2 regions of the Sporosarcina sp. P25 genome follow, and region 2 is predicted to be linked to the other one. Evidence: riboswitches for the same ligand, from Rfam matches in the RefSeq annotation. Region 2 holds a riboswitch; the other holds the start of a gene.
The links. A riboswitch is a leader RNA that binds a small molecule or an ion and turns the genes downstream of it on or off. The one in region 2 is predicted to bind lysine.

Region 1 (15,957 bases), on a different contig from region 2:
AAGATCAAGCAAACTTCCCGCTAGACAAAGCAATCGAAACGGAAAGTTTACAAGTGTTATTACCTAAGATGGATACAGATGGTGAAGCATTTGGCACGCTGGATGAAACGTCTTGGAAAGAAGTACGGGACTGGCTACATGAAATGGAAATGATCAAGACGAAACCTGAAGTGGATGAGATGATCTTAGATATCAATACGGGAGAAATGTTCTCTAAATTAACGAAATAAAATACTCAAAAGGCTATTGCGAGAGTCTCCATGACGGACCGCAATAGCCTTTTCCGATGATATTCGATTAGTGAGGCAGTACGGTAAACTTCACAGCAAATGACTTCTTCATCGCAACTCCATTCTTATTTTGCGCACCTTGATCCACACGTAAATAATGAACCCCTTGTGGCCATTCAGTAGTTGGTGTAATGAATAATTGCTTACTATTTAAAGGATCCACTTTCGCTGTAAAACTTTCGATACGTTCTGTGCTATTTGGCGAACGGGTAATGTAAATATGTCGAGCATAGTCTTCTTCCAGTAGCAATGCACTAGTGAACTTGATTTTGAATACCTTATTTGGTTGTACATGCAGTTCAGGAAAATCGCCCTTAAATTCATTCAGCAATGCGTTGCTAAGTCGTTCTATATTAACTAATCCCGCACCGAAATGAATGTCTTTTCCCGGCGCCCCTAAGTCTGTCGCGGTCGTTTCAAGTAACCGTCTAATCTCAGTGGGCGTCGCTTCGGGCTTTATAGATTTCAATAACGCCGCTGCGCCTGCTACCATAGGTCCTGAAAAAGAAGTTCCACTGACTGACTTATAGCTATTATTAATTGTTGTTGTATAGATTGCCGCACCTGGAGCAACTAAGCTAACGTGAGAGTTATAGTTTGAAAAGTAAGCGCGCTGATTATCTCTTTCTGTTGCCCCCACTGAAATTACAGAAGCGTAGGATGCAGGAAACATGATGGAATTTCCCTCCATTGCATCGTTTCCTGCAGACGCAACGACCGTAATACCCGATTCCACTGCACGCTGTATCGCTTTTTCCTCCAATTGGGAAGCTTGGCTACTTCCGTAACTCATGTTGATCACGTCGACTTGTTTCTTGATGGCGTAATCAATCGCTTGGATACTATCTGACACTTTACTGAGCCCGTTCAGATGCGAGACTTTCAACGGCAATACTTTGGTATCATATATTCCTGTAATTCCCACTACCCCTAGATGATTCCCAGCCCTAGCCGCAATGACGCCTGCGATTGCGGTTCCATGGCCGTTGACGTCCTGAACATTCGTATTATCTGCGTAAAAATTATAACCGCCTGGCTGTATTCGCCCTTGTAAATCTTCATGATATAGATCAATACCAGAATCAATGACGGCTACGACGGTATTTTTCTTTTGCTCTTGCACCCTAGACCACATCAACTGCGGCTTTAGTTGTGGAATCCACCACTGCTTCACAAGAAGAGGATCGTTGAATACGACATGTGAAGAGCGCTCATAATTCGGTTCAATATGTAAAACATTTGGATCTTCGAGAAGTTGTTCCTTCATCAGAAGCATCTCAGCAGAATCTGTAAAGCTCCATAACTCCACTTCGTCTGTAATAGTTTCGCGGTTTTCTACACCCGATAAGTTTTCGTCTATAGAAAACGTTTGGCGATTATTTTCATACTCTACCAGTAACTCATTTGAAATCACTTCCGCACTAACTATTTCTTGTAAACCAAATACCGCCATCCATCCAATGCATATAATCAAAAGTAGATGATGCTGTCTTTTCATTCGACCCTCTTTTCTTCCCTGTCACACTTTAGCAATATGGGATTCTTTTAAACCATTATAACTCACCATTTACCATCTTCATACATCCTATACGTTAGATAGGACTACTTTACCTGAGATATTTTGAGAAACCCACTTTCCTAAATACTCTACGGCCTACTTCCTTTATGCCACTACCTGCCTTACGTCTAGAATAATCCCGTCAGTCATAGTATAATCTTGACTACATTGGTATCTATACTCATTTTAAAAGAGAGAGCCATAGCATGAAGTAGGAGAATTTATATGAAAAAATGTCCGATATGTAATGAAATGAATAGAAAACAGCAAGAGTACTGTACACACTGCAAAGCATTTCTGGCATCACGCTATTCCAATAAAAAACGGTCGTTACTGAAAACACCAGTGTACCCGATTTTATTACTAGCTATTGTGCTAGTCGCGATTACAAGCTATTACGCTATGGAAACTAAATACGGTCGTAAGGCAACAACTGAGCACTTTATTTCAGCGCTGATCGAGCAGGATCATGATGCTTTGCATGAATTGATTGTGCCGAAAGATAGTCGTATTTCGATCAATGCAGAAAGTATTGGAGCATTGCTTACATTGGTGGAAAAAAACCCTTCTATCGTTCAAGTAGTAGAAACTAATTTAAAAGAAAAGACCGACGAAGGCATGTTCTCCATGCGCATAACAGGAAAACGATTCGGCCTCTTCCCGCGCTATACGATCAATCCGACGGGCTATATTCTCAAAGTGAAATCTATCGGGGAGGAAACCGTCCTGTCAATTCATGATACAGAGATGGGCTATATCAAAAAAAGTAAAGAACAAGCAGAATTTGGCCCGTATATGGCAGGGATATATCCAATCAAAATGACGACCACTTTGAATGATGAAAGCGTGCGCGAAGAAATTCAAGCAAACGTATTCGGAGCGAAGCAATCGGTTCATCTCGCTTTTGATTCGATCAAAGAATTGGCGATCGCAACCAATACGGAAACCGACAACGATTTGCCAGTCGTGCAAAACGACGTCGTAAAAGAAGAACCTGTCGAAACGGTAATTGTCAAAGAAGTGATTAAAGAAGTACCAGTTGGCGGTTCAAACGACCATTTCATCATCTCGTACAGCGGTGATGTCTTCCTCGATACTTCCGATTTAAAAGGACTGTCAAAAGATGATTTACGTTTAGCGCGCAATGAAATCTATGCACGGCACGGCTATGTATTCAAATCAAAAGAACTGCAGAACTACTTTGGCTCACAGTCTTGGTACGAACCGAATCCATCCTTCGATGGAAAAATGACCGAGTGGGAGAAGCATAATATTGAGTTGATTAAATCACAAGAATGAAAGAAGAGCAACCCGCGAAGTCAGCTGACTTCGCGGGTTGCTCCTCTTTTTTGTGGAGTAGCGCGGTCACAAGCTAACTCAGCTAGCTTCTTCGTCATCCCCACTCTCGCCTTCTACTACAAACTTCTTCATAGCCCTTGCTTCATACGTCACCCAGTCTTCATCGGGCTTGTTGATCAATTCGTCCAAAATCGAAACCGCTTGTGCCTCTTCACCGAGCTGCCACAAAGCACGGCTTTCCTGAAGACGAATCCCTTCTCGGTAAGGTGATTCCATATAATTCACATCTTGTTCTTTACGGAATGCTTTCGCGACCTCCACGACATCTTCATACTTCTGCTCGCGTAAATAACTCGAAGCTAGGAAGTACGATGCATCGTCCGTGAAGTAATCACTTTCTTCCGTGCGCACAGCGTATTCTAAATACGCAACAGCTGCTGGGAAGTCTTCCTTTACGAATTGCCTATAGCCTTCATTATAATACATATTCGCTGCTTCATTTGAAACGAATGCAAGCTCCGTTTCTTCTTTTGGCTCTACCACTTCTACTCTTTTTTCAACCGGCTCTTCTTTCTTAGACACAGTCTCCGTAATAGCCGGTTTTTTCACCGGTGCTGTAGTGGGTGACTCCGTAGCGGTTTCAGGCTGTGTCAGTAGATTCGCTAGTAACCAGACGAAAAATACTAACAGCACGGTCGCAATACTAGCGAATAGCACTACCGCCTCTTTTTTCAGCTTACGTTTGCGCCTAGGTTTAGGAACCGGTCGTGCGATATCTGGACGTGGAGGTTCTGCCGCCACAGCACGTTTGATAGTCGGATCGTCGAGTACATACAAAGGTAGCCCCGCCGTATAACGAGATAAAGTACCGCTTTCATAACGCGCCAACAAGACCGTTTTCATACGATATAATTCAATCGGGACGGGCAGTTTTCCTGCCAGTTGAATCGCGTGATCAATAATATGTAGTGCGTTTTCACCAAATCCTAGCTGAATTTCCGACACTGCATGGTTGTATTCATCGATGACCTGCGTATACGTGTCCCAATTGTCGGTAATCGTTTGCTTCAATTTAATGGCATGTGACTCGTCGCTATCTAGTTCCTTCAGGTAAGCTAATGCCACATGCAAATTTCCGACCTTACTCTCAAGCAACGCTTTATGCCACAGAATCTGCTTGCGGCTAACATTCAACTTTTCCAATTCCCGTATCGTATCAAGTGCCATCGTGTAACGTTTCTGTCGTATCTCTTGTTGCATTTGCTGAATTAGCATAGGAACGTTAGTAAATGAACTCATTGAATCACCTCCACCTACTAAACGGGCGTACGTAGTGACTCACCCATTGATCAATTGTTATGCTCGTCATAAACGTTCCCCCTTTTACGAAACCGTTTTCACTAGTGCATCTTGAATGACTTGACCTTCTATTGAAAAGGCTCTGCGGAATACAGCCGCCACTTTAAAACGCTCGATCCCTTGTGCTTCTTCTTCGGGTATAGTGCCAACCGCTTCCATATAGCTTTCATCGAAATACTCATCGTACACCGGTAACTCTGTTATACCGATTTCTTCAAGTAAAAGCTGCGCTTGATCCATCACGGCATCCAATTGTGCAAGTAAATCGACAGATGCAGGATCAACCGTTTGACGCACGTCTTCAAATAAACTAAAGATTTGCACCGCGCGTTTTGCCATTTGGACGCGGTCTTGCAATGCTTCATCTTGCAAACGCGTGATGGCCTCATCAACGGGCAAGACGGCTTGATTGCTCTCCAACAATTCTTCTAGGGAGCGAAAACTCGTCGATGTAAATTGCTGAAATTGTTTTAAATCTTCTTGTGTGACGGGCTTCTCGATAGGATCTACTTCGAAATCTTCAATCGTAATTTTCTCCAACTGTAATAATTCTTTATCCAATATGCGCTGTAACTCTTCCGGCCTGTTATTCGCGGACTCATGTATAGTACTCATCGAATTCCCCTTTTCAGAAAACTTATGTAATGCATAAATCAAGCAAGAAAAGCCCAGTTTACCCTTAGGCTATTATACTGATAAGATAGCACTTTTTGGAGGCTAACACAATACTGGGCAGTGAATTGTCGAAGGAATGAGGCGACTTTCGTACACTTGTTGACCCATTGTTGCACGAAGTGGCATCGATAGACAGAACATTCATCTAGAAATGTTAAGGTTGCTATTTCTTCAGATAACAAGTAGAGTAGGGATTAATTAAACTTTCACTTATTTCGATAATTTCGGAGTAAGGATAGAGGCGCAAAAACCATTAGTACACAATCAGAGAATCATGAGGTTCTGTGAAGATTGTGGAAAGGGGAATTTGCCGAAGCGGCGAGACACTCATGATCTCCAAGCTGATTCTGGACTGAACAAGTGCAGGATTGTCATATAGGAAACTATATGGTGGGCTATCTCGTGCAAAGAAATAATTCATTATTTCAACGCAACAGCGAGCCCTCGTTGTTGCTTTTTGCGTTCAATTACGTACCGCCCCCACCTCTATGTTTTTTAATAAAATGATAGGATGTGGAGAATAATGAATTTCGGATCAATTATGACAGCGATGGTTACTCCGTTTGATGAAAGAGGAGACATCGATTACCCAGCAACACAAAACTTAATCAATCACTTACTAGCCAATGGAACAGACGCACTAGTTGTCGCAGGTACGACAGGAGAATCCCCTACTCTTACTGCACAAGAGAAAGTAGAACTATTCAAATTCACTGTGCAAACCGTGGCAGGTCGCGCGCCAGTTATTGCAGGTACAGGAACAAACAGTACAAGAGAATCCATCGACTTGACGATCCAAGCAGAAGAAGCTGGCGTCGACGGAATTATGCTTGTCGTCCCGTATTATAATAAGCCTTGTCAAGAAGGATTGTACCAGCACTTCAAGACGATTGCACAAACGACTACATTACCAGTCATGCTGTATAACATCCCAGGACGTAGTGCCGTGAATATGTTGCCCGAAACGATTATCCGATTGGCTAACAACGTATCGAATATTACGTCTGTCAAAGAAGCAAGTGGTGATCTAGAAGCCGTTGCGGCGATCATTGAACATACCGGAGATGACTTCTTTGTCTACACAGGTGATGATGCGTCTACACTTCCTGTACTCGCTATTGGCGGCACAGGCATTGTGTCGGTTTCTGCTCATATTATAGGAAATGAAATGCAAGAAATGATGCACCACTTCAAGACCGGCAATACCAAGCAAGCTGCTACCATTTATCGTGGCCTATTGCCGATCATGCAAGCGATGTTCGCTGCACCGAACCCTTCTCCTACAAAAGCCGCGCTGAACTTGACGGGCGTACCGGTTGGTGGCGTTCGTTTACCGATGATTGCGTTGCCTGACGAACAAGTAGAATCGTTAAAAGACCTTCTAGCGCTTCGAAACCAATCCGCAATCGGCCTTTGATCCATATATAGAAACCACTTTAAGCTACTGCGAGTCGACCGTATGATATGGTCGTCTCGTAGCAGCTTTTTGATTCATTCGATACGGTGCCAGGTTCTACGATACGGTACCAGGTACACACACAATTCGAACACAATTCGGCTGTGATACGACACAGTACCAGGTCCTCACACAATTCGAACTCAATTTGGCTGTGATACGATACGGTACCAGGTCCTCACACAATTCGAACACAATTCGGCTGTGATACCGACACAGTACCAGGTCCTCACACAATTCGAACACAATTCAGCTGTGATACGATACGGTACCAGGTCCTCACACAATTCGAACTCAATTCACTCAGGAATTAAATTCTTCTACTGTAACAGCTGCAAAAATTCAATTCTTCAAACCTATAACGTTATTCGTACGCACTTTCCATTTTCCAAAATTCAATTTCACTCTTTTGACCAAAATAAAACTTCTCCACTATACTCAATATATTCACAAAATAATAGGAGGAGAGGTTAATGGCAAGACGTAAACGGAATTGGAGGCCGAATGCAAACTACCATGTCGTCATGCGTGGCAATAACCGACAGAACATCTACAACACGGAAGATGATATGTGGCATCTGATGCGATGCATAGGCCATGCATCTATCTATTATCAATTCACAATTTTCGCGTTCTGTATCATGACCAATCACTATCATATTCTACTTCAATCTGAAGACAGCCTATCTAAAATCATGCGGCATATCAATCGAAAATACAGCGATTATTACTCTAAACGTTATGGATATATTGGACAACTTTATCAGGGCCGATATTATTCTAAAGAAGTAAAATCTCCATACGCAATGCTCGCTGTAAGCCGCTATATTCACCGCAATCCGATCACAATAAAAACACCTTTGGTCAAGCATTTGGCTGATTATCCATTCAGCACATTCCCCTACTATCACTCTTCTGCACCGTCACCTTATCCGTATCTAGATACATCAAAACTCCCACACTGCCTACCTCAACCATTCGAGAAAACTACAGAAGCCTACGTGCATTATTGTTTGATGGACATAGAGGATATTTTGAACCGCCAGAAAAGTAAGGACATTCTAGAAGCGTTCCCTTAATCTCAATATAATGAAATACCAAAAGACTTCTAATGTACTGGATTAGAAGTCTTTTGGCGCGATACACTGGGTTGTCTGAATAGTTTAGAAGTTGTGTGGGGACCTGGTACCGTTTGCGAACACCATCAATAAATCCCCATAATCCCAAGCGCAATCGCAGGAATCAATGAAAGCATAGGGAACACTATCGCGATCACACCCATCTCTCTATACGATTCCTTGTGGGTCATACCTGTCACAATTAAAATCGTCAAGATCGCCCCGTTGTGAGGAAGAGAATCCAATCCACCCGATGCAATCGATGCAATGCGGTGAAAGGCTTCGGGCGCAGGACCCGTAGTGGTTGCAATCTCATAGTAATGCGAGCCTAGTGCTTCTAATGTGATACCAAGACCACCGGAAGCTGACCCTGTCGCTCCTGCTAAAACGTTTACCGCAATGGCTTCAGAGATTAAAGGGTTTGCATTGATTCCTAAAATCGCGTCGCTTAACTTTTCAAAGCCCGGAACGGATCGTACAATCGTTCCGAATCCTACTGCGGCACTCGTGTTGATCATCGCCATAACAGAATCGCTCGCTCCACTGTTTACGGCTTTTGTGAAGCCTTTGAATTCTCTAATAGAAATGAGTAAAATTAGAACAATGCCCGTTGCCAAGGCTATGACAATATCCCATTTTAAAAAGTTCAATGTAATAATAACAGCCAGTAAAGGTAATAACGAAAGTATGATATGTGGATAGTTCGTACGTGGTTCAGCATTCAAGTCCTCTTCACGTTCTTCGAAAACTTCCCCTGCTTCTCTTAACACTCGTACTCTACGATTCAAATACAATATGGAACAGACAATCATGAACGCCGATGAAACAAGTCCGATAATCGGAGCCGCTGCCGCCGTCGTATGAAAGTACTGTGTCGGGATCAGATTCTGAATTTGCGGTGTACCTGGCAATGCCGTCATGGCGAATGTCATCATCCCCGCTACAATCGCTCCTGGAAGAAGACGTCTGCTAATATTTGCTTCACGGAACATATTCAGAGCCAATGGATAGACTGCGAATACAACAACGAACACACTCACACCACCGTAAGCCAATACACTTGCTGCCACAATGACACCAATGATTGCACGCTCTTTACCAAAAACGCGTGAAATTCCAATAGCTACTGAATGGGCCATTCCGCTGTACTCCATCAACTTCCCAAAAATTGCCCCCAACATAAATACCGGAAACCATTGCTTTGCAAAGTTAACGAACCCTGTCATATATGTATCCGTATACGCGTCCAATAAGTTTAATCCACCGAATAATGCTACGATTCCTGCACAAATCGGTGCAATCCAGATGATCGACCAACCTCTATAAGCCAATACCATGAGTAACACTAAACCTATAAATATCCCTAACATACTACCCCTCCTCCAACTGACTATGTACTATTCAAAATAAAACGACTTTAATTTAGAAAAATAGCAGGATCGGAGTTAAATATTCACTACGATCCTGCTTATGGTCAATTAACTACTTGGGAAGTCGAAATCTGTTTTGCTTTCATCATTATAAGAAGTATCAAACCATCTCTCAGAAACGGTTTTGGTTTTCGTAAAGAAGCGAACCGTATCCGGACCAAACATTTGCCCTTCACCAAATCTGGAGCGTTTCCATCCACCGAAGTTATGGTAACCAACTGGAATGGGAATCGGAACATTTACCCCTACCATTCCCACTTCGATTTGATCCGTGAACGTCCGTGCAGCGCTTCCACTGTTGGTAAAGATCGTCACGCCATTACCATATTCGTGCTCATTAATTAGATCAATCGCTTGTTCGAGCGTATCTACCCTAACCACGATTCGTGCAGGACCGAAGACTTCTTCCTTGTACACACTCATGTCTGTTGTTACATGATCAAGCAACGTTGGTGCTAAGTAATAGCCTCCTTCATCCGCTACTTTAGGATTTCGTCCGTCCACAGCTAGGACGGCTCCTTCTTCTATAGCCAAATCGATGGATTTCACTACACTCGCTTTTGCTTCAGCACTGATCACAGGTCCGAAATCTGCTTCTTTGTCATCGAACTTTCCGACTTTCAGTTCATTCACTTTTTCTGTTAGCTTGGCAACAAATGCTTCAGCTGTTTTCTGACCTACAGGAATCGCAGAAGAAATTGCCATACACCTTTGTGATGCGGCACCGTAAGCTGCGCCAAGGAATGAATTCACCGCTGTATCGATATCCGCATCCGGCATGATGACCATATTATTCTTTCCGCCACCAAATGCCTGTACACGCTTATGATTTTTTGTTCCTTTTTCATAAACTGCTTCAGCTACCGGTGTCGACCCTACAAAGCTAACAGCCATAACGTCTTTATTCGTAAGCAGGGCATCGACAGCTTCTTTATCGCCATTGACCACATTCCAAACACCAGCTGGCAATCCCGCTTTAGACCATAGCTCCGCAAGAATTAATGCAGAATGAGGAACCTTTTCTGAAGGTTTCAGAATCATCGCGTTACCTACTGCCACCGCCATCGTACTCATCGCGACAGGTACCATTACCGGGAAGTTAAATGGTGAAATACATGTTACAACACCTAATGGCTTGTGCATGGAATACGAATTGATTTCTCCCCCCACATTCACCGAGTGCTCACCTTTTAACAAGTGTGGAGCACCAATCGCAAAGTCCACCGACTCGATACCACGTGAGATTTCACCTGCTGCATCAGAGAGCGTTTTTCCGTTCTCTTCACCAATTGCATAGGCCAATCGATCCGTATTTTCTACAAGTAGGGCACGGAACTTGTGAAGTACTTCCATTCGTTTTCCAACTGAAATCTTAGACCAGTGCGTAAACCCTTCTTTCGCTAGCTTCACGACCTCATTCACTTCTTCTGTTGAAGCCAATGGCACTTTTGCAATCCTCTCTCCAGTGGAAGGATTAAAGACATCTCCAAAACGTCCACTCTTGCCTTCAACCTCTTCACCATTAATAAAATGAGTTAACGTCTTTACATCTGTTTTTTGCATAGATCTATTCCTCCTAATTTATAATGAATTCTCTTATACGTTTTGCTTTTGATGATTCAACTTGTCTTGAATCATCAAATACGAAGAAGACATATCTTCATGAGCATGACCCTTTTCTACTTCTTCTTCATAATATTTAATCAGCTGCGAAGTAATCGGTAGCTCTCCGTTAAGTGAATCTGATACATGTTTCGCAAGCTTCAAATCTTTTAATAATAATGAAGTCGTGAATGCACCTTTATTGTACTCATCCTGTGAAATATACGTCTTGTAGTTACGCGTAAGAATTGTACTCGCGCCCGAACTGACGTTAACGATGTCATAGACGATATCCTGATTAACACCCGCAAGCTTCGCTAGTGAGAGAGCTTCCGCAACTGCTTGATTGTGGATACCCGCCATCATATTATTGATGAGCTTTACAATAGTACCAACACCCGGATCTTTTCCTACATGAAATACATTCGATCCAATAGCTTGTAAATGAGGCAGTACCGATTCAAACGTTTCTTTTTCGCCACCTACCATAATGGATAACGTAGCGTTCACCGCACCACTGACACTTCCACTTACCGGCGCGCCCAAGTATTCAAGATTTTGTTGCAATGCCTCTATTTCAATTCTCCTGTTCAGCTCAGGTGAAATCGTACTTAAATCCACTAATACTACTGGCTTCGTAGCACTATTCACAATTCCCTCTTCACCTAAATACACATTTTCCGCAATAGCAGGAGTAGGTAGACTGGTGAAAACGAGATCCACTTCCTTGAGTAACGAAGCAGTGGTAAGACCCACATGCCCCCCTAATTCTCCAAAGCTCTGTTCCGACTCTTTATTGATATCCAAAGCGTAAACGGAGTAGCCTTTTTTCAATAAATTACGCGCCATCGGGAAACCCATATTTCCAAGCCCAATAAAACCAATCTTCTTTTCATTCGCCATACATATTCCTCCTTTTTAATTCGCTCATAAAAATGTAAGCGTTGTCATTAACAATAAAAAAATATAGAAACCTAACAATTTGTAAACGATTAATAATTACATAATGATCCTTAATTTATTTCACATACCGTAGTCACATACTACAGTCACTCAATAGTATCTAGAATTATCCAATTAGTCAACCCATTTTCTAAAAATTTTAAATAAACCTGCTAACATGGTATCCTGTTAACAAACATGGTAAAGGAGGAACAGAACATGATAGAACTTACACCCCGTCAATTAAAAGCGCAAGAGACGAAGAAAAACCTCCTAGAAAAAGGCCTAGAGCTTTTCCATGAAAGAGGTTTCGATAATGTAACGGTAGAAAGTATCGCAAAAGCATGTAACGTTTCCAAAGGGGCATTCTACGTTCATTTTAATTCGAAATATGATGTCTTCTTAGAAAAATTTAAAGATATCGATGAATTTTATCTATCATTCATTCCTAGCATTCCCGCTGATCTCAAGGCTTCAGAAAAAATTCTTCTTTTTTATAAAGGCCAAATGACGTATTTAAGGGATGTCTTAGGAAAAGATTTCATTCATACGATTTACACAAGCGCACTGGCATTAACGATAGATGATGAACACTATTTAACTGACCAAAATCGCCAACTGTATCAAATCATTCGCTCTTATGTAGAAGAAGGAGTAGAACGAAATGAGTTTAAACGAGAGCTTTCGGTTGATGAGATTTCAATGCTCGTCACACGTTGCATGCGCGGAACGATCTACGATTGGATCATTTTTAGAGAACGTCTGGATCCTGTAGTAGAAATTCACTGTATTACTTCCGTAGTGTTAGATGGACTAAAATGTGATAGTGAATGAAATAAATCTTTTACGAGAGTGTAATGACAGAACAGACTCCCTTTACTGATCGCTAGCTATTTCACCGTAAAGATCTATTGTTTCTTTCACGCACAACAGAAACCACTCGAATGCATTCGGTTTCAACTATAGTAAATTCCAAACACCTTCTACCGATTTTTATGGAAGGTGTTTTTACTGCAAGTTCGAAATACATTCTCCCTTCATTCAGTCCCGTGCACATGTATAATTTTCAAGCTATAATTAACTAACACAACGTAAAAATAGATATCTCATGGAGGCTCTAATGTTTAAAGACGCATTTATTCATACACTCATACAATTTGAAAACGATAAGAAATGGATGTCTGTAGCGAATTGGATGAATGAAAACTTTTCGGTCATCCAATCAGATAAGACATTGCTAGAAGCGGCTAAAGTTTTGAAGGAATTGAAACTTGAATTTCTTCCAGTTGTCGATTCACATCATAAACCGATTGGCATGATGACTCCAAACCATATACTGGAAGAATTCGTCAGTGGCCGTGACAAACATATGTTGCTCGAGACGATGTTCTTCACGCAAGTAGCTGAAATAGATGAGCAGTCATTGTTGAGTGAACTCCCTTTTCAATCCGACAATCCGGCTGTCTATATGGTGAAAAATCAACAAGGTATGCTCACAGGCCTCCTAACGCAAAAAGAAATCTTCAAAGGGCTAACGGCACTGATGGAAAGCTATATACAAAATGACAAAGTGACGGATATTTTATCTGTTATTCTTGAAAAAGCGTATGAAGGTATTGCGGTAGTCGATGAAAATGGGATCATCATCGAATTCAATGAGGCATATAGCAAATTCACAGGTGTACCTAGATCCGAGGCAATGGGAAGGCATGTAACAGACGTAATTGAAAACACGAATTTACATGAAACGGTCCAAAAAGGCATTCCGGAAAGAGGCGTTCTACAAAATATACAAGGGCAAGACATGGTCGTTCACCGAATCCCTATTTGGAAAAATGGCAAAGTAGTCGCAGCAATCGGCATGCTCATTTTTGAAGGGGTTTCGGACATCTACCGGATCTATGAACGATTGCAACTGCAGAAAGTCATGGCCGATACAGAACTTCCTCCCCTATCATCAGAAGGCTTTTCGAGTCTCAATCAAATTATCGGAACGAGTGAAGCGATATCCGACTTGAAAAGAAAAGCGCGGACTGCTGCACGGACACAAGCTGTCGTTTTACTATCAGGCGAAAAAGGCACCGGGAAAAAGGCATTCGCAGAAAGCATTCACTTATTAAGCCCACTCGCATCAAAACCATTTACGATCATACACTGTACGGTAGAGGTCTTAAAAAACGTGGACGAACAGCTTTTCGGCATGCATGGAATCCTCACTTCCGGTAACGAAAGCACACTCTACTTACAAGATATAGAAGCATTATCTATGACTTTACAAATGAAGTTACTGGACTGTTTACGACACGCTCCAGAAGGCTTCCCTGTCCAACTCATTATTTCTTCTACACAAAATTTATATGAATTAGCCGAAAGTGATGCATTCAGCTCCGAGTTATATGCCCAATTAAATCCGTTGCAACTGACCATTCCTGCACTTCGCAACAGGAAAGAAGACATTCCCTATTTACTGTCACACTATATGCAGGAAATATGTTTCAGACATAAAATACCCGAGAAGTCTTTTACCACTTCGGCTGTGACGTACTTAATGAATTACGAATGGAAAGGCAATATCGAAGAATTGATTGACGTGCTAGAACACTTAGTCAGCACGGTTCATTCCAATAGCATCGACGTAACAGATTTACCCCAACTAATCGTGGATGGACAAAATATCCACACATTGGAAAATATCAGAGAGAAACAAGACGCAGAAGAAAAAAAGATGATTATCGATTTACTAGATAAAACAGACGGCAATAAATCAAAGACCGCTGAGCTGCTTGGCATCCACAGAACGACGTTATACAAAAAAATGAGAAAATTTAATATTTGACTAGAGTGTAGCCTTAATGCTACACTCTGTTTATTAATAAAAGTGTAGCCTAGACGCTACACTTTTTTATTACTGTTTTAAACGTCCTACTTTATTACACGTATTATAATGTAAGGAGCTGACCTGATGGAAACTTGCAAAACGTTTCAAATGCCACCCACCATACTGTACCAGCAAAATTCATTTGCACAGATTGGTGAAAAAGCTGTACATCTCGGTAAGAAAGCACTGATCATCAGCGACCAAATCATGCAGAATCTCGGATACGTAGAAGAGTGTCAGCGTGAATTATTGGAACACTCTGTTAAAAGTGTAGTCTTCCTTGGTGTAGCTTCAGAGCCCAATGACCAATATGTAGAAGATGCACTTCAATTATATCAAGATGAAACATGCGACTTGATTATTTCATTAGGTGGCGGAAGTTGTATCGACACGGCGAAAGCAGTTGCAGTAGTAGCGACTAACGGTGGAAACATCGAAGACTACGTAGGCATGAAGAAAATTGCACAAATAGCACCTGTACCCCACATCGCGATTCCAACTACTGCAGGAACCGGTTCAGAAGCCACAGACGTCACCGTCATCACGAATTCAGCAACAACAGTGAAAATGATGATTAAACAGCCTGCTTTCATGCCGAATGTAGCCATCGTCGATCCATTGCTGACGCTCTCTTCTCCTCAAAAAGTAACAGCAGCGACCGGCGTAGACGCACTGAGTCACGCCATTGAAGCATACATATCTAAAAAATCTCATCCGATGACAGATATGATGGCATTATCCGCAATCAAGTTAATCTCAAAGAATTTGTATCAAGCATTCACGGACGGTCAAAACATCGAAGCTAGAGAAGGTATGTCACTCGCTGCGCTTCAAGCTGGAAGTGCATTTTCCAATGCATCCGTTTGTTTAATCCATGGAATGTCTAGGCCCATTGGTGCCCTATTTGATGTGCCACACGGTTTCTCGAATGCGATGCTTTTACCTGCTATACTGGAATATAGCAAAGATGCATGTATTGATAGATTGGCAGACATCGGCCGGATCTTTTCTTCCGAAGCAGAACAAGTATCAGATGAAGCTGCCGCAGAAATCGCTGTACAATCAGTGAAGGATTTATGTAAAGCATTAGCTATCCCGAATCTTGAACAATGGGGAATTCCACGTGCAGAGTTTGTAAGCGCTATCAGTAAAATGTCTACAGACGCGATCGCCAGCGGAAGCCCTAGCAATAATCCTAAAACACCCTCAAAAGAAGAAATCGCAGAGCTATATCAAGTATGTTATGAATACCAATTTTAATAGAATATGTAATTACACTAGGAGGCCATCTATATGACAACAAATTCAACAGTAACAGTACAAAACTATATTAACGGTGAATGGGTATCT
Region 2 (15,957 bases):
CACTCACAACTGCCATCGCATTCGAAGCGGGCCTAGATTCACCACTATTCGCCATATCCGCTATATTCGCAGTCATTGTTATGTTCGATGCAACCGGCATCCGCTACCAAGCCGGACAACAAGCCGTCATCATCAACCAAATGCGCTCCGACTTCCAAATATTCGTCAGTGACTTGAAAGACTGGCCGAAGAAAGACAATGACGCCAAAATTCAAGAACTCAAAACTTTACTCGGTCACAAACCAAACGAAGTATTCTTTGGAGCGCTAACAGGTATCCTCATCTCGATCATTACGTATACCGTTATCTTGTAACGTCGCAGCCATTACGGGGCTTGCGGACGACTCATGTTTTATAGTTGGAAGTATTTTATACGTCACTCTATTTAGAAACATATACGAGTTGATCGTAAGTGAAAGCATTCGCCTGAAGCGTCGATCAACGGCGCCCTTCTTCTCTACTCTTTTTATCTCTAAAGCAACGGAAAAAACGGAACTGTCACAAGATGTCGTAATTCACGACTTCCTGTCCAGCTCCGTTTTTTCATGTCCATACCTAGCAAAAGCATTAGAACATCTGATAACCCATTTTGCGTAAAACCTTCATCACGAAACCTGCGATAATCGCACCGACCATACCGCTCGCCAAAATCACGATATCTACGGCATGCAGCGACATAATATTCGCCCCTAGCTCACTAAAAGCAAAACCAGGCTTCGTAATGTATTCATACATCGATACATCATCAATAATAAAAATCACGATAATCGGATAAATGATAGCCATAAGCCACGTCATACGTAACAGCATATTTAATAAAAAACCGATACCGAAAAACATCACAATAAATATCAAGATCGATAGCATCACTTGTGCTATGGATATAGTTTGCATGCTTGCTAACCTCCAGTTCATCACTTCAACATTTTACAGGATGAAGCGATGGCTTTCAACAGAATGAGACAGTGTACACAGAACGTTCTTTTCAGATGTCATGAATTATTAAAATTTGACAGATGTTTTTCTCTACTTCGACTGCTTTCACGGTTGACTTGTTGTCTATTTTAATGCATACAAAAAGCACTCGCTGATGCGAGTGCTTTTCGATATTCATTTGAGAACGTTGAATTTACCTTTTTTAATCGTTAATCCTAGACCGCCGATCATGAATAGCGCACGATTATCGATCATTTTCTTCATGAATGACGCTTTCGTACCCGTCACTTTTTTATCGAATACTACACCAATCGCATCAGAATCACCTAGAGAACACACGCTACCTTTTAAATCCGGTACGAATTCTTTAGTTAGGTTTCCTTTCATCAATGCGATGATATTGTTAGCAATTATTTCGCCTTGTTGCATAGCGATTTGTGCAGTTGGTGGATACGGACGATTAATCGCTTCGTTGATCATCAATGCACAGTCACCTACTACAAATACATCGTCGAATCCTGGCGCACGCATATCTTTTTCAACTTTCACGCGAGCACGCATGTTTTCTATACCCGATTCTTCGATCAAATGGTTACCACGAACACCGGCAGCCCATACGACTGTTCCCGCTTTGATGAATTCAAACTCATCTTCGCCTTTTTTAATCTTCACGCCTTCAGGAGTTGCTTCTACAACCGGTGTACCGATAGAGAATTCTACACCTTTTGCGCCTAATTGACGCACTGCATATTCCACAAGTTCCGGATCGAAACCAGGCAATACCATTGGCGCAGCTTCTACACAGAGAATGCGCACCTTTTTGGCTGGCACATCATATTCTTCACATAATTCAGGTACACGGTTTCCTAGTTCACCAAGATACTCAATTCCTGTGAAACCAGCTCCACCTACGATGATAGTCAAACGGCTATCATCTTTTACTTCTTCAGTAGACCATGTAGCGAATTGATATTCCATATGATCACGAATATGACGAGCTGCATTGACATTGGCAATAGACAGTGCATACTTGTCCAAACCTGGAATTCCGAAAGTTTCGCCTTCGAAACCAAGGCCGATTACTAAGTAGTCATATGTGTGAGAACCGAGGTTCGTCTTTACGTTTTTCGTCGCCACATCGATGCCAGTAACTTCTGCTTCGATGAACTTTACTTTATTGCTATTGATTACGCTTGAAATATCATAGCGAACTTGTTCTGGAGATAATGTTCCAGCTGCCGCTTCATGCAACCATGTAGATTCATAGTGATAGTCATTTTTGTTGATCAGAACGATATCTGCTTCATCTGTACCTAATGACTTTTGTAAATTCACAACAGTCATTAAACCGCCATAACCTGCACCCAATACTAAGATTGTTGGTCTTTTCACGTAAATCGAACCACCTTTTAGTTTCTTAAACGCCGAGTACGTGTAAAATCAATCTTAATTGGTTTTGCAGTGTCGGCATTTAGTTTGATAATATAGAATCTTACTTTCATTACTTATAGTAGACCTTTTGAGCATGTATTTCAACAGAATTATTATTGTGCAAATAATCAATTTAGACTAGTAGTATATCATTTTTATAATTCCATCAAATCCTGCTCGACTGATATGTTTTAATTTATTCGCAATCTGCCGGTGTGCCAGCTTTTTTAGCTGTTCTAAATGAAGTACCACAACCACAATTTGCAATGGCATTCGGATTATCGATGGTAAAGCCACCACCCATTAGTGATTCTTTATAATCCACTTTTGTACCTACAAGAATAGCTGCATCCTCTTCTTTAATCACTACAGGGATGCCATGCGCTGTATAAGAAAGGTCATCGTCTTCTTTCTCTTGGGCAAAACCAAGACCATATGTTAACCCGCTACAACCTCCGCCATTAACGGAAACGCGCAAGAACGATCCTTCTTCTTCATTATGAGTCATCATTTTCTTCACGTGAAATGCTGCTGCTTCTGTAATCTCTACTGTATTCGTCATTCATACCACTCACTTTCCACGTTTTCTTTTTATCATATCAATCTTTTTCATCACAATGCAAACAAATAGTCCCCCTACTAGGTCTATTTTAATGTATAATAAGACTTAGGAAAGAAAGGAATGATACTAGTGGAAATCAGCCCATTTTATGAGAAGAAGATGCAGTGCTTACTGTGTAAAGAGCATTTCCCTACTACTAAAATTCGTTCTCGCCAAGTAAGAGTAGTTGATCATGATAGCGATTTTAGACCTATTTATATGAACAAGGAAGTTAATCCTATTTTTTATAATGTTGCCGTTTGTCCGACTTGCGGTTTTGCATTTACTGATGATTTCGTTCCGTACTTTGCGCCCGGCACAAAAGAAATAATCGCCAAAAATATAACAGCCAAATGGCATAGTCGCTCATTTGGTGGCGAACGGACGAAAGGGCAAGCGATTGAAGCCTATAAATTAGCGTATTTAAATGCCCACTTTAAAAAAGAAAAGCATTTAACGATGGCAGGAATGATGTTGCGTATAGCCTGGATTTATCGTAATGATGAAAACCGTCAGAAAGAAATGCGTTATCTGGAAATATCACGTGACCTGTACATAAAAGCATTTTCTGAAGGTGATTATATGGGAACACAAATGTCTGAAACTCGTGTGCAATATATAATTGCAGAATTATCTTGGCGCATCCATGATCGTGAAGAAGCCATACGAAACTTCTCACGTGTAATTGAAACGCAAAAAAAATCGACCGAACCTACAATAATCCAAATGGCGAAAGATCGATGGCAAGAAATCCGTGATGAAGAACCCGCACATAAAACGAGCTGAATAAGTAAAACCGTGCAAAGAAGGTCATACTTCATTGCACGGCTTTTTTATTTAATGAAATTAAAAAACCTGTTCTACTTCTACTACGCCTGGTACTTCTTCAAGTAATGCACGTTCAATACCCGCTTTTAATGTAATTGTCGAACTAGGGCAAGTTCCGCATGCTCCTAAAAGGCGAAGTTTCACTATACCTTCATCGATATCCACTAGTTCGCAGTCCCCTCCGTCTCGCAAGAGGAATGGGCGCAATTTATCTAGCACTTCTTTTACCGGCTCATATAATTTAATATCTGTTGTCATTGTAATCACACTCTCCTTTCCTTATACTTATTATAAACTGCCAAGCAGAAAAAATCCAATAATGAATCGGAGGTTTGAGTAATATGTCACAATCCCCAGTAACAATCGAAGTATATGGTGCAGAAATCGTCTGTGCCAGCTGTGTAAATGCACCATCTTCTAAAGATACGTATGAATGGCTACAAGCAGCGATATCAAGAAAGTACCCTGAACAACCGTTTACTATTACGTATATTGATATCGACCAAGATTTAGCAGAATCCAGGCAGCGTGAAATTGTCGAGAAAATTCGTGAAGACGAGTATTTTTATCCACTCGTACTGATTAATAACGAAATGATTGGAGAAGGTCATATTCAACTGAAGCCCGTTTTTAACGCATTAGAAGCACATGGTTATCAAGCACAATAAATAGAGAAAATGATAATTGGATGTATTAATTGAGAACAATACATTCATTGAAGTGGTCGTTCTACATTGAACTGACCGCTTCTTTTTTGTATCCAATTAATGAAATGCACTATCAGGGCTAAAGAAAAAGCCACTTCATGGAAGTGACTTGCAAATAGTTGAGTTACCCGTTGTGCCATTTGTACATCCATAGCAAGCCAGATTTCATTAAACGTGCAATTCTTCCTGTTACGGTACGGTCTGCTAAGTACGCAAATCCTTGCTTCTTTCCTAATGAACCCATAAAGCCTTTTAGTTTCAGCTCTGGCATTTCAGGCATCAACGGTTCACCTTTCCAAGTAGAGCGTAAAACTTGAACGATTTGCTCTCCTTGTACTTCTGCCAACTGAGCGCTTGGTGCGTGTGTGAGCGCGGCAATATCTCCGACAACGTAAACGTTTCGGTAACTTGGAACTTGGTGATATTGATTGAGTACGATACGGCCTGAACGGTCTTTCTGAATGACTAAATCATCCACCACCTTGCCTGGCTTAATACCAGCTGTCCAAACTACTGCATCTACATCAATTGTATCTTCATGGTTATACAGAATATGTTCGCCTACTTTAGTAATGTTGGAATTCGCAACGACTTCTACTTCGTTCTCATCAAACCAACCTTTTACGAAGTTACTCAATCGTTCAGGGAAGTCACGCAAAATACGCGGGCTACGATCGAATAATTTAATTTTCAAATCGGGACGACTCTCACGTAACTCACTCGCTAATTCAATACCGCTAAGTCCCGCACCCACGATTCCTACGGTTGCGCCATCGCCTAATCCGAGTAACGTTTGATACGTCCGACGGGATTTCCCAATCGTTTGGATACTTAGCGTATGTTCAGCTGCCCCAGGCACGTTGTGGTAGTTATCTTCACTACCTAGTCCGATAACTAATTCGTCGTATGCAAGTGCTTGTCCGTTTGCCAACAACACTTGTTTTTCTTCGAGCTTAATTTCTTGAATCTCGCCTTCTACTACTTTCAATTGATCATGAATAGGAATGGCGACGCGGACTTCGGAGTCAGAAACGGTTCCTGCTGCCAATGCATAAAATTCTGTTTTCAAACTATGAAATAACGTTCTATCGACAAGTGTAATTTCAATATCGCTTGGTAATTCTTTATTTAACAAACGCAATAAAATTCTCATATTACCATAGCCGGCACCTAGTAAAAGTAATTTTCTCATAATGTTCTCCTTCTATGTCTATTTTCTCGTGCATCTCTATTTGTTATTATAGCAGTTTGTGATAACTTTCACAATATGTCATGTTCATTGACGCTTTTGAGAAAAAAGAGTACCATTTCTAGTAGGCGAGGTGAGAAAGATGAATCCCATCGTGGAATTTTGTATGAGTAATTTGGCAAATGGAGCCTACCCCGTATTTGAAACGTTGGAGCGCGATCCAAACATCGACGTACTGGAATATGGCTGTTTGAGCTATTGTACGAAGTGTAGTGATACGTTGTACGCGATTGTTAATGGTGAACTTGTCGAAGCGGATACTGCGGATGAACTGACGAAGCAAATTTATCAGTTTATTGAAGAAAATCCACTTTTTTAATAAAAATAAAGTCAACAGGATGTCTTGGAAGCTACTGCGCTTTTAAGGCATCTTTTTTGCGTTTCAGATTGAACATTTACAACAAAAAAGCCATCACAAGAAGCCGTAGCGGTACGGCTCCTTAGATCGCTTCTTAATTACTTCAGCCAATCTGCAAGTGAATGCAGCAAATAAGTAGGTTGTTGTGCCTTCTTTAACACTTCTTTCATAGGTGTGACTCCGGTTGCGACATACGCCGTATCTATACCATAGCGAATACCCGCCATAATGTCCGTATCATAATTATCGCCGATCAGAAGCATTTCTTCTTTCTCGTACCCACCTTGCTGTCGGATGAACTCCAGCATATGCGGCTCTGGTTTTCCTACGATAAGCGGCTTCGTATCAGTCGCCGCTTCCATCAACTTTAGAAAAGAACCGTTAGCTGGTACTAGTCCTTTTTCGGTAGGGAATTTGATATCTTGATTGGTACCTAAGAAATGGGCACCGTTACGTATCGCCAGACAAGCATCCGCAAGTTTATCGTATGTAATCTGACGATCGAGTCCCATTAACACCACATCAGGATTCGTCGTAGTGATTGTGATATTTTCAAGTTCCAACGCTTCACGCAATCCTTCTTCACCAATCATCATGACGTGGGCGCCATCATAATGCAGTTTGCAATAACGAGCCAGTGTGGTAGCTGAATTTATGATGAAATCCGTTTCTGTTTTCACTCCAAAACCAGCTAGTTTCTTCTGTTGCGCAGTGCGTGTCAAGGCAGCGTTATTCGTAATGAAATACGTCCCCTTACCTTCAGCTTGGCATGCTGCAACGTAATCTACAGCTTCTTGGATCGGTTCACTACCGCGATACATCGTGCCATCCAAATCGAAGCAATACGCGTTATATTGGCCCATCATTCTGTTGGAAGAAACGCCGAAACTGGACCTAATTCATTCGTTAAGTAGTCTCGAACTTGTCCTGGGAATTGTTGTAGTTCATTAAGCGTTTCTCGAATGGATAGGACTACTTTATCTGCATCGACTTCCACGAATTGGCGGACAATCATTGGACGTAATGAAATAAAAGCTTTTAATGGAATAGCTTGTTCAGATTTTATCACTTTTTCATCTTCAAGAATATCGATAATATCGTCGTAACTTCCAGGATCACGCATGATGAATCCGTCGATCATAGAATTTCCTACGTCAATGATTCCTTCAATCAAGCCATGTGCAATTCGTTCTAAAGCCAACTTATTTATATCGCTTTGAAGCCAGTTTGTTTCCTTTTCAAAAATATCGATTAACTGCTCCATATACACTAACGTTTTATTGATTTGATTTTGATCTACAAAATACATAATGTTCTTCCTCCTCATATACTTCATACTTCTATCTTACCATATTTATTGCAAAACGAATGAAAGCTCCGAGCAAATTTGCCCGAAGCTTTCCTTTTTATTGTTCTATTTTTGGAGTAGATGCCGTTTCAGGTGCTGCTTCGGCTACAGCTTCCACTTCTGTTTGTTCTGCTTTTACTTTCCCAATCTTTTTCAAGATAAAATAAGCACAACCGAAATTACAGTATTCATAAATATAATCTTGGACAGTGCTGATTTTCGTTTCATACGTGGATTTGGAATTACGGTCTTCGAAAAAGCCTTTTAATCGTAATTGTCCATATCCCCAGTCACCCAAAATAAAGTCATACTTTAGCAGTACTTCGCTAAAGCGTTCGTTCAAGGCTTCTTCATTAAACCCATCGCGAAACTCTTCTGCAATTTCATACTGCATATTCTCTAAAATAACCATTCTCTGCTTCACTTCCATTTAACTGCTCGCTTGTCCTTCAAGTTTCAGCAGTTCGTCACCTTGGCGCTGTTTTTCTTTAGCCGAAGCATTAACTTGCTCGTCTGCGTGGTAACTTGAACGCACAAGCGGCCCCGCCTCACAATGAGAGAACCCTTTAGACATTGCGATTTTACGCAATTCACCAAACTCATCAGGCGAATAATATTTTACCACTTTAGCGTGTTTTTTTGTTGGTTGCAAGTATTGACCAATTGTCATGATATCTACGTTGTGTGCACGAAGATCATCCATTGTCTCAATAATTTCTTCCACTGTCTCTCCGAGTCCTACCATTAAGGAAGATTTCGTCGGGATCTCAGGATACATGTTTTTTGCACGTTGAAGTAATTCCAGTGATCGATCATATGTTGCACGTGCACGAATTCTCGGAGTTAACCGGCGTACTGTTTCGATATTATGATTGAGGATATCTGGTTTTGCATCCATCAGACGTTGCAAGTTTTCTATGTCTCCACCCATATCCGATGGCAGTACTTCAATAGAAGTAAATGGATTTTTCCTGCGAATCGCACGAATGGTTTCCGCGAAAATCGCAGATCCTCCATCCTTCAAGTCGTCACGTGCTACAGCTGTGACAACGGCATGTTTCAAATTCATCAATTCAACTGATTCTGCTACGCGTTCCGGTTCAGCGGTGTCAAGTTCGTTAGGTAAACCTGTTTTAACTGCACAGAAACGACATGCCCGTGTACACACAGCCCCTAAGATCATAAAAGTAGCTGTACGTCGCTCTCCCCAACACTCGTGAATGTTCGGACAACGTGCTTCTTCACATACGGTATTCAAGTTTTTTTCGCGCATTAATTTCTTTAAACCTGTATAGTTCTCATTGGTGTTTAGCTTAATTTTCAGCCAATCCGGCTTTCTAACATGCTCAGATTTTCTTCCTGTTTCAGGTTTGCATGACAACGCTACCGACTCCATTCTGTTGATAGATTCTACTCATGTCAATGTAACATAAATTCAGATAACCTTCAATTATAGACAGCATTTGATATGCACTATAAAGACGAATTCTGCTAGAACAGCTCCACTGGTGAAACAACTGAAAGGAGCTCATGCCAACTCACAACAAAAAACACTTGCAACCAAATGTCCGGTTACAAGTGTCCATCGTTTACTATTCGATTTTGAATTTCTTTCGAAACTTACTGAGGATCGTAGCGTAAAAGATGCTAATAAATAGACCGCCCCAGATGATGGTCACACCGAGTAGCATCATGAGAATTGCAGAGCCGCTCATTCCTGTATCCATTTATAGCCCTCCTTTATCTTCTTCATAATCTGATACGATTCTTGTGTTGTCTTTCCATTTTAATGAGGTGAAAACGATCGACATCACGAATGCCCCAATTGCTACCGGCCAGCCAATCGTCCATAAGAACGATGTAGGATACCCTTCATAGTTTTCTGCAATATTGTCTTTAATCAGGAAGAATAACATCGTACCCAATACTAACGGTGTGATGAATGATAACGATACTTTCCACCACCAGCCAAGACGAATATCTGATACTGCATTCGCATGCTGTTCGAACAATCCGAGTTTTCTGAACACCCAAGCTAGTAAGATAACTTCCACTAAACCGATGACCGCGATACCAAATTGGTTGATGAAGTAATCTGCCACGTCTAGGAAGTATAACCCCCCGTTCGTTGCATACAGCATGGAGATGACTGCTGAAAGTCCAATACCGATCGTCACCGAGCGACGTCTTGAAATATTGAATTTATCTGACATACCTGCAATGTACGTTTCACAAATCGAGATGAGTGATGTGATACCAGCAAGTGTCAGTGACAGGAAGAAGAATGCACCGAACAGGCCATTTAATCCTGGCATTTGATTAATAATTTCAGGGAACACGACGAATGCAAGCCCTACACCTGCAGTAGCTACGTCTGCTACATCTACTCCTTGATTTGTTGCCATGAATCCTAGTACGGCGAACACTCCGATACCTGCCAGTAACTCGACAGAAGAGTTAGCAAAACCTGTAATAAAGGCGTTATTTGTAATATCCGATTTCTTCGGTAAATAACTAGAATACGTGATCATAATTGCAAACGCGATCGATAAACTAAAGAAGATATGTCCATACGCTGCAACCCATACACGGGGGTTCAGTAACTTATCGACATCTGGTTTAAAGAACGCATCCAGTCCAATCATGGCTCCATCAAGTGTGATGGCACGGATGACGACAAATAAGAAGAGTAGGAAAAGAACAGGAATAAATATCCGATTCGCCAACTCAATCCCTTTCTTGACGCCGCCAATTAAGATGATGTAACAAATCACCCAGACAAGGAGCAATGGTAGTACTACGCCTCCAACGAGTCCTCCAACTTCCCCAGGGTTATCGGCTAAGCTCAGAACGTCTCCAAAGAAGAATCCTTCCGGGTCTTTTCCCCACGATAAACTAAATGAGTAGACGGTATATTTCATGGCCCATGCAATGATTACGGCATAATAGGTAGAAATAACGAAGGATACAAAAATCCCCCACCAACCTAGAAACTCAGCTTTTTTACCATTCAAACGGAAGAATGATAGTGGGGCTGATCCACGGTATTTATGACCAATCGTGAATTCCATGATCAGAATCGGAATACCAGCTGTTAAAAGTGCAAATAAGTACGGGATAAAAAATGCGCCGCCGCCATTTTCATAAGCGACATAAGGAAAGCGCCAAATGTTTCCGAGTCCTACAGCCGATCCCACCGCAGCTAGTATAAAACCTGCTCTCGTTCCCCACTGTGAACGATTCTCCATACAACTTCACCTCTCTTTTGTTATTTTACAAAACTTTCACCATTCAATTTATTCTGACAACTTTAGTTCTGTATATTTAGTATAAACAGCCCAATTAGAGATGTCAAAACAAATTTAGACTAAGAATGAAGTAATTATCACTCTTAGTCTAAAAGGGAAACTATGCTATTTGTTCTGAGCGTTTCTTACCTTTAGTGCTCAAATACGTAAATAAAACTATCAGAGTAATAATAACAGCTACTAAACCGATCCAGACAGAACCAGTCACTCCGAGAACGATGTACCCAATTGCAGCTACACCAGCTGCGACAAGCGCATAAGGTAACTGTGTGGATACGTGATCCATATGGTTACAACCCGCTCCAGTAGAAGAAAGTATAGTCGTATCAGAAATCGGTGAACAGTGATCACCAAATACCGCGCCTGCAAGTACTGCCGCCAATGCCGGTAATAATAGTTCAGGTGCTGCATTGACCATGATCGTACCCGCAATTGGCATCAAAATACCGAAAGAACCCCATGAAGTGCCTGTCGAGAACGCCATTAATCCTGCTAATACGAAGATCAATACCGGAAGGAAAGTGACAGGAATATTCATACGCTCTACCATCGTAGAAAGGAATAGACCTGTATCGAGGGAAGCGATTAGTTCAGTCAATCCCCAAGCGAAAATCAAAATAAGAATAGCAGGCATCATCGCTCTCACTCCGCTAATCAATGCACGGCCCATCCATGATACACTTGCAGTTTCGTTCTTTTTCATTTGTAGAATATATAACAACATAGCTAGCAAAGTAGCTGTAACACCACCAATTACTAGAGAGAACGGTACATCAGTATTTTCAAATATTGCCCAAATATCGAAAACGCCTGCTTCTTTATAGCCCGTGAAAATCATCATGCCGAGTGTCACCGCAATTAACGTCAAGATCGGCGCAACCAAATCGCGAACTTTTCCATGCGTATGCTCAGGGAATTCTTCTTTCAACTGACCTGGGATTTCTTTACTTGGGTCATATAGTTCACCTTTGTTCATGGCGCGATCTTCATGCTTCTTCATCTCAAAGAAGTCATTATTCGTCCAAGCAAAGAAGAAGACCATGGACAATGTCGCAATGACATAGAAGTTCATCGGTGCCATCAAAACGAATGCAGTTAATGGTGAATAGCTCACCGCTGCCGTCGTACCTAAAATAAGCGCAAGTTGTCCAATCAAGAATGCGCCCCAGCTTGAGATGGGCGACACGACACAGATGGGTGCCGACGTAGAGTCGATGAAATAGGCCAATTTCGCACGAGAGATTTTGTGCTGATCTGTAATTGGTCTTGCAATTTGTCCAACTGCCAAAGCATTGAAATAGTCATCCACAAAAATTGCAATCCCAAGCCCCATCGTCAACAGCTTGGCTCCACGTTTTGTACGGATACGAGTAACTGCCCAACGTGCAAAAGCGGCGCTTCCTCCGGATAGACTGACGAATGCCGTAATGACACCTAGTAATAATAGAAATAGCATAATAAATATATTGTATGTATTAAGCCCGCCATCCCAAAATGAAACTGTCATGGCCTTCCATATACCTTTCAGTGTCTCAAATGGAGCAAAGTTCGCTAAAAGTAAAGCCGCTGTAACAATTCCCGCTCCTAATGATAATAATACTCTCCTTGTCACTAACACCATCACGATGGCGATAATAGGAGGCAAAATAGAGACCCATGTTCCGATCATTGTAATTCCTCCTCTTTCTAGTTGCTAGATGATATCGAAATGCAGAAGATCTTTCGAAGAGTGGAAAGCAGATACTATCTTGTAATTCCAAAATTTCCCGATAAAAAAGCCAACCCCACAGGCAGTAGCATACGTGTAGGAGTCGGCCAGTCAATTGGTCAAAGCAAAGTATTGAATAAATCGCAGTACAATTGGCAACTGTAGCTCTCCATACATTTATCGCTGTATGACAGTGTCATTCCTCTTCGAAATGACCCCAACTTGAGAAGTTGACTCTTCTCAAACTTCGGCATTGCCTCCTTTCGCTCGCGGTCATAGATGTCACTCTCTCGCCAGGTACTCATAAACAATGCAGCCTCTACGTAAGTCTCGATATTCTTCTATACTTAGTGTAGCAATAATCGACATTGTTCACAACACCCATTTACTCCGTCTTCTCAAGTGGGACTTCGATTTGTGCTGGCGTTTGCTCTCCTTTCGAATAGATTTGAGGTACTTTCCCTCTAATTAATCCCATTGCGATAGGAATTTCCTGTTCTACGACACTCTTACTTGTCGCTAGCGGAACTATGATTTGTACATTCACTTGCAACATCAGATTCACTTCTACATACGCATTGTTAATGCCGAATTCCCGTATATTTGTTTCAACGTTCGCATGTACATCACCCACGACATGAAAACGTATAGGGATTTTCGGTCCCAAGTTACCGATTAGCGGTATATTCGTCGCTTGCCCAAGTGGAACGAAGAACACGATACCTTGTTCTTTTTGCATGCGATCTGGATTATACTCGAGATCTCCGAGTGGCGGTAACATATCCAAATCTCCGCCTTCAGCACGCTCTAGATGATCTTCTACGAGTTGATGAATTTCTGACATGACTTGGCTGATGATTTCTGCGTTAAATTTAGTCGTCACCGTATCTGTCGTATTATCGGGAATATTTTCGATAATTTCATTAACATCGTAGACACTCGTGGACCGATTTTTAATAGCTTGACTGATAACGTGACTAGCTATTTTCTGCGTTTGCACTTCGGCATATTGTGTATAGATTGGCGTTAACTGTTTATTGACCGTATAGAAAAATATCGCCACTCCCACCAAAATAGTCGGGATGACAAAGCGCAGTATAGTTTTGCCATAATTAAATTTCTTTGGTCGTTTCTGATTCGTATAAAACCGCATGAAAACGCCTCCTACTTCACATTATGCGAAATAAGAGGCGGACATAACTAGCGCTCATTGAAATATTTTCTTCCATACCAACCGAGAATATCGCGAATCATTTCTGGCATGATATATTCTTTTTTCGCTTCCTTTAATAACGGATAGAAAAAGCCGAACGTGAACATATCAAGTGTGGCCAACGTATACATTTCACCAGGCTCCACCAAACGATTGCCTGCAAATAATTTTCCGTCCATGTTGCGGTATAAATGTTCATGTATCATGCTACCCATCAGCGTACCACGAAATCCTAAACCTCTTATCGGAAGTTCTGTCCACTTTGGATCAAGTGACTCCTCGTAGATCGTCAACAAATCAGCACCATCCAGATGGATAAGGCAAGGATTGATAGGGTGTGGCAATAAAGAATGCAAATCCCCTTTCGTCACCCACCCTTTACCTAAACTACCAAGGAAAATCCCTGCATTGAATAGTGCACAGTCGGCATCGAGATACGTAAGTAATGCGCGACCAAACAGCGACGATAATGGACTATCTCCTGTTAAGCGCTGTGATAATGGTGCAGGATTATAAAATACTGGAGCTTCTAGAGCCTCTTCTCCTTTAGCAAATAAGCTATTCACTTGTTCAATATCCGCTTCTGACATTTCCATCATCTGTGTTGGAAAAACCTCTGCTTTCATATGAACGACTTGACCTGTCATACGGTCTACATCAACTTGAACATGACCGACATAATGACCAAACTTTTCTGCTGCCGCAAGTAATGTGTCATCGATCCATTCACCATGTTGTAATAAATGATGCGTGTGTGCACCTAAAATAACATCGATTTCCGGACATTGCGCAGCCAAAAGACGGTCTTCATTGATGCCTAAATGCGAAAGACAAACGATGACATCGCATTGCGGACGCAAGTTGCGTGCCATTTCCTGCAACGCCGTGTGCGGTTCGCCTACGCTCCAGCCAAGTTGTTCATAAAACGCGTAGTATGGCGCCGTGGCACCTATGACACCGACGCGCACACCTTCTGTAGTCTCAAATACCTTGGACGTTTTCGCCCAGTACGGCAGCTTACCATCCAGTTCAGTCAAGTTGCAGAGCATTACATCAAAGTGCGCGTCTTCATATAATCTATTCAGCGCTTCCTTAGACATGGTGATTCCTTCATTATTGCCAATCGTTACTGCGTCATATCCTGCGTCGTTTAATAATTCGATATTTCCTTTACCTTCTGTTCCTTCGGTAAACGGATGTGACCGATCAATATGGTCTCCAATATCAAATAGAAAATAAGACTCCCCATTGGCTTCCGCTAGTTGCTTCCGCTTTTTAAGAAAGTGATGAATTTGCGGCCAATTTTCGAAATGACTATGGATGTCATTCGTATGATAAATATGAATCGTCGCTACTGTTTCCTTCATATGTGTCAACCCCAAATCCCCTCATAAATGGAATGTAGTCCAAAGACGAGTAAAATGATGCGTATGACTAAAACTAATGTCTCTGATTTCATTTTGCTATTTAAATAGGCTCCGAGCATTCCACCGAAATAGGCTCCCGGCACAACAGGAATCGTATAGAGCCACGGCACATGACCGAGTGAAATATGCGAAATCGAATTGACGATTGCTGATAAAAATACCATCAGCATGGATGTCGCGACAGCCACATGTGGCGGGAACAAGAAGAGTAAAATCATTGCCGGCACGATCATCGTACCGCCACCAATTCCGAATAACCCCGATGTAAATCCAATGAACAACGCCAATAGGATAGCAAACCAAATTGGGTATCCATAGATATGCGTTTTACCTTGGGGATCAGTAAATTTGATCTTTTTTCCGTTGTCCACAAACCATCTAATCGGTTTCAAATATTTCCTCGTTAATAACAGTGTAGATAAAACAATGAGCAATATACCAAAATATAAATTAAATGAAGACAAACTTACGCTTTTATTGACTAGCGCACCGAGTACGATCCCAGGTATACTCGCAGCGAAAAATAAAATGGCACTACGATAATCAATTGTCTTTACTTTCATATAGGACAGTGTCGATCCAAGTCCGTTCGCAATCATCATGATGACCGACAAGCCCACTACACTTTGTGGTGTAATATCAGGTATCATTCCTAAATTTAATCCGACAAATAATGTGACAGGAACCAAAATTGTTCCGCCACCCAGGCCAGCAATCGAACCGATAATACCCGATGCTAAACCAATGAAAGCAAGTACAACAAACTCCATTAGTGATCCTCCTCAAACAAATCCATTTGCTTGGTGAGAGGCTGACCGTATTCTATGTTGAGTAATCCTGCAA

Region 1: linked by a shared signal. The riboswitch ahead of dapA (4-hydroxy-tetrahydrodipicolinate synthase) and the one ahead of CSV70_RS14005 (Na+/H+ antiporter NhaC family protein) in region 2 are both predicted to bind lysine.

Annotation. Positions count from the first base shown of each region.
Region 1 is NZ_PDYV01000001.1:236,037-251,993, reverse strand. Features, by position in the region: gene CSV70_RS01190 (ABC transporter substrate-binding protein) at 1-230, shown strand, start outside; gene CSV70_RS01185 (S8 family peptidase) at 298-1,788, opposite strand; gene CSV70_RS01180 (YARHG domain-containing protein) at 2,074-3,147, shown strand; gene CSV70_RS01175 (tetratricopeptide repeat protein) at 3,226-4,446, opposite strand; gene grpE (nucleotide exchange factor GrpE) at 4,531-5,121, opposite strand; lysine riboswitch at 5,410-5,587, shown strand; gene dapA (4-hydroxy-tetrahydrodipicolinate synthase) at 5,705-6,598, shown strand; gene CSV70_RS01160 (transposase) at 7,111-7,716, shown strand; gene CSV70_RS01155 (GntP family permease) at 7,842-9,125, opposite strand; gene CSV70_RS01150 (CoA-acylating methylmalonate-semialdehyde dehydrogenase) at 9,234-10,748, opposite strand; gene CSV70_RS01145 (NAD(P)-dependent oxidoreductase) at 10,782-11,690, opposite strand; gene CSV70_RS01140 (TetR/AcrR family transcriptional regulator) at 11,949-12,563, shown strand; gene CSV70_RS01135 (sigma 54-interacting transcriptional regulator) at 12,850-14,565, shown strand; gene CSV70_RS01130 (iron-containing alcohol dehydrogenase) at 14,692-15,867, shown strand; gene CSV70_RS01125 (CoA-acylating methylmalonate-semialdehyde dehydrogenase) at 15,901-15,957, shown strand, end outside.
Region 2 is NZ_PDYV01000020.1:23,601-39,557, forward strand. Features, by position in the region: gene CSV70_RS13935 (divergent PAP2 family protein) at 1-314, shown strand, start outside; gene CSV70_RS13940 (YuiB family protein) at 568-894, opposite strand; gene CSV70_RS13945 (NAD(P)/FAD-dependent oxidoreductase) at 1,111-2,328, opposite strand; gene CSV70_RS13950 (HesB/IscA family protein) at 2,564-2,929, opposite strand; gene CSV70_RS13955 (DUF2225 domain-containing protein) at 3,050-3,754, shown strand; gene CSV70_RS13960 (NifU family protein) at 3,815-4,054, opposite strand; gene CSV70_RS13965 (YuzD family protein) at 4,138-4,464, shown strand; gene CSV70_RS13970 (NAD(P)/FAD-dependent oxidoreductase) at 4,628-5,695, opposite strand; gene CSV70_RS13975 (YuzB family protein) at 5,835-6,071, shown strand; gene CSV70_RS13980 (TIGR01457 family HAD-type hydrolase) at 6,209-6,976, opposite strand; gene CSV70_RS13985 (DUF86 domain-containing protein) at 6,973-7,419, opposite strand; gene CSV70_RS13990 (YutD family protein) at 7,517-7,870, opposite strand; gene lipA (lipoyl synthase) at 7,889-8,854, opposite strand; gene CSV70_RS16355 (methionine/alanine import family NSS transporter small subunit) at 9,051-9,185, opposite strand; gene CSV70_RS14000 (sodium-dependent transporter) at 9,186-10,706, opposite strand; gene CSV70_RS14005 (Na+/H+ antiporter NhaC family protein) at 10,867-12,435, opposite strand; lysine riboswitch at 12,629-12,804, opposite strand; gene yunB (sporulation protein YunB) at 12,860-13,627, opposite strand; gene CSV70_RS14015 (bifunctional metallophosphatase/5'-nucleotidase) at 13,675-15,054, opposite strand; gene CSV70_RS14020 (sulfite exporter TauE/SafE family protein) at 15,060-15,884, opposite strand; gene CSV70_RS14025 (DUF72 domain-containing protein) at 15,884-15,957, opposite strand, start outside.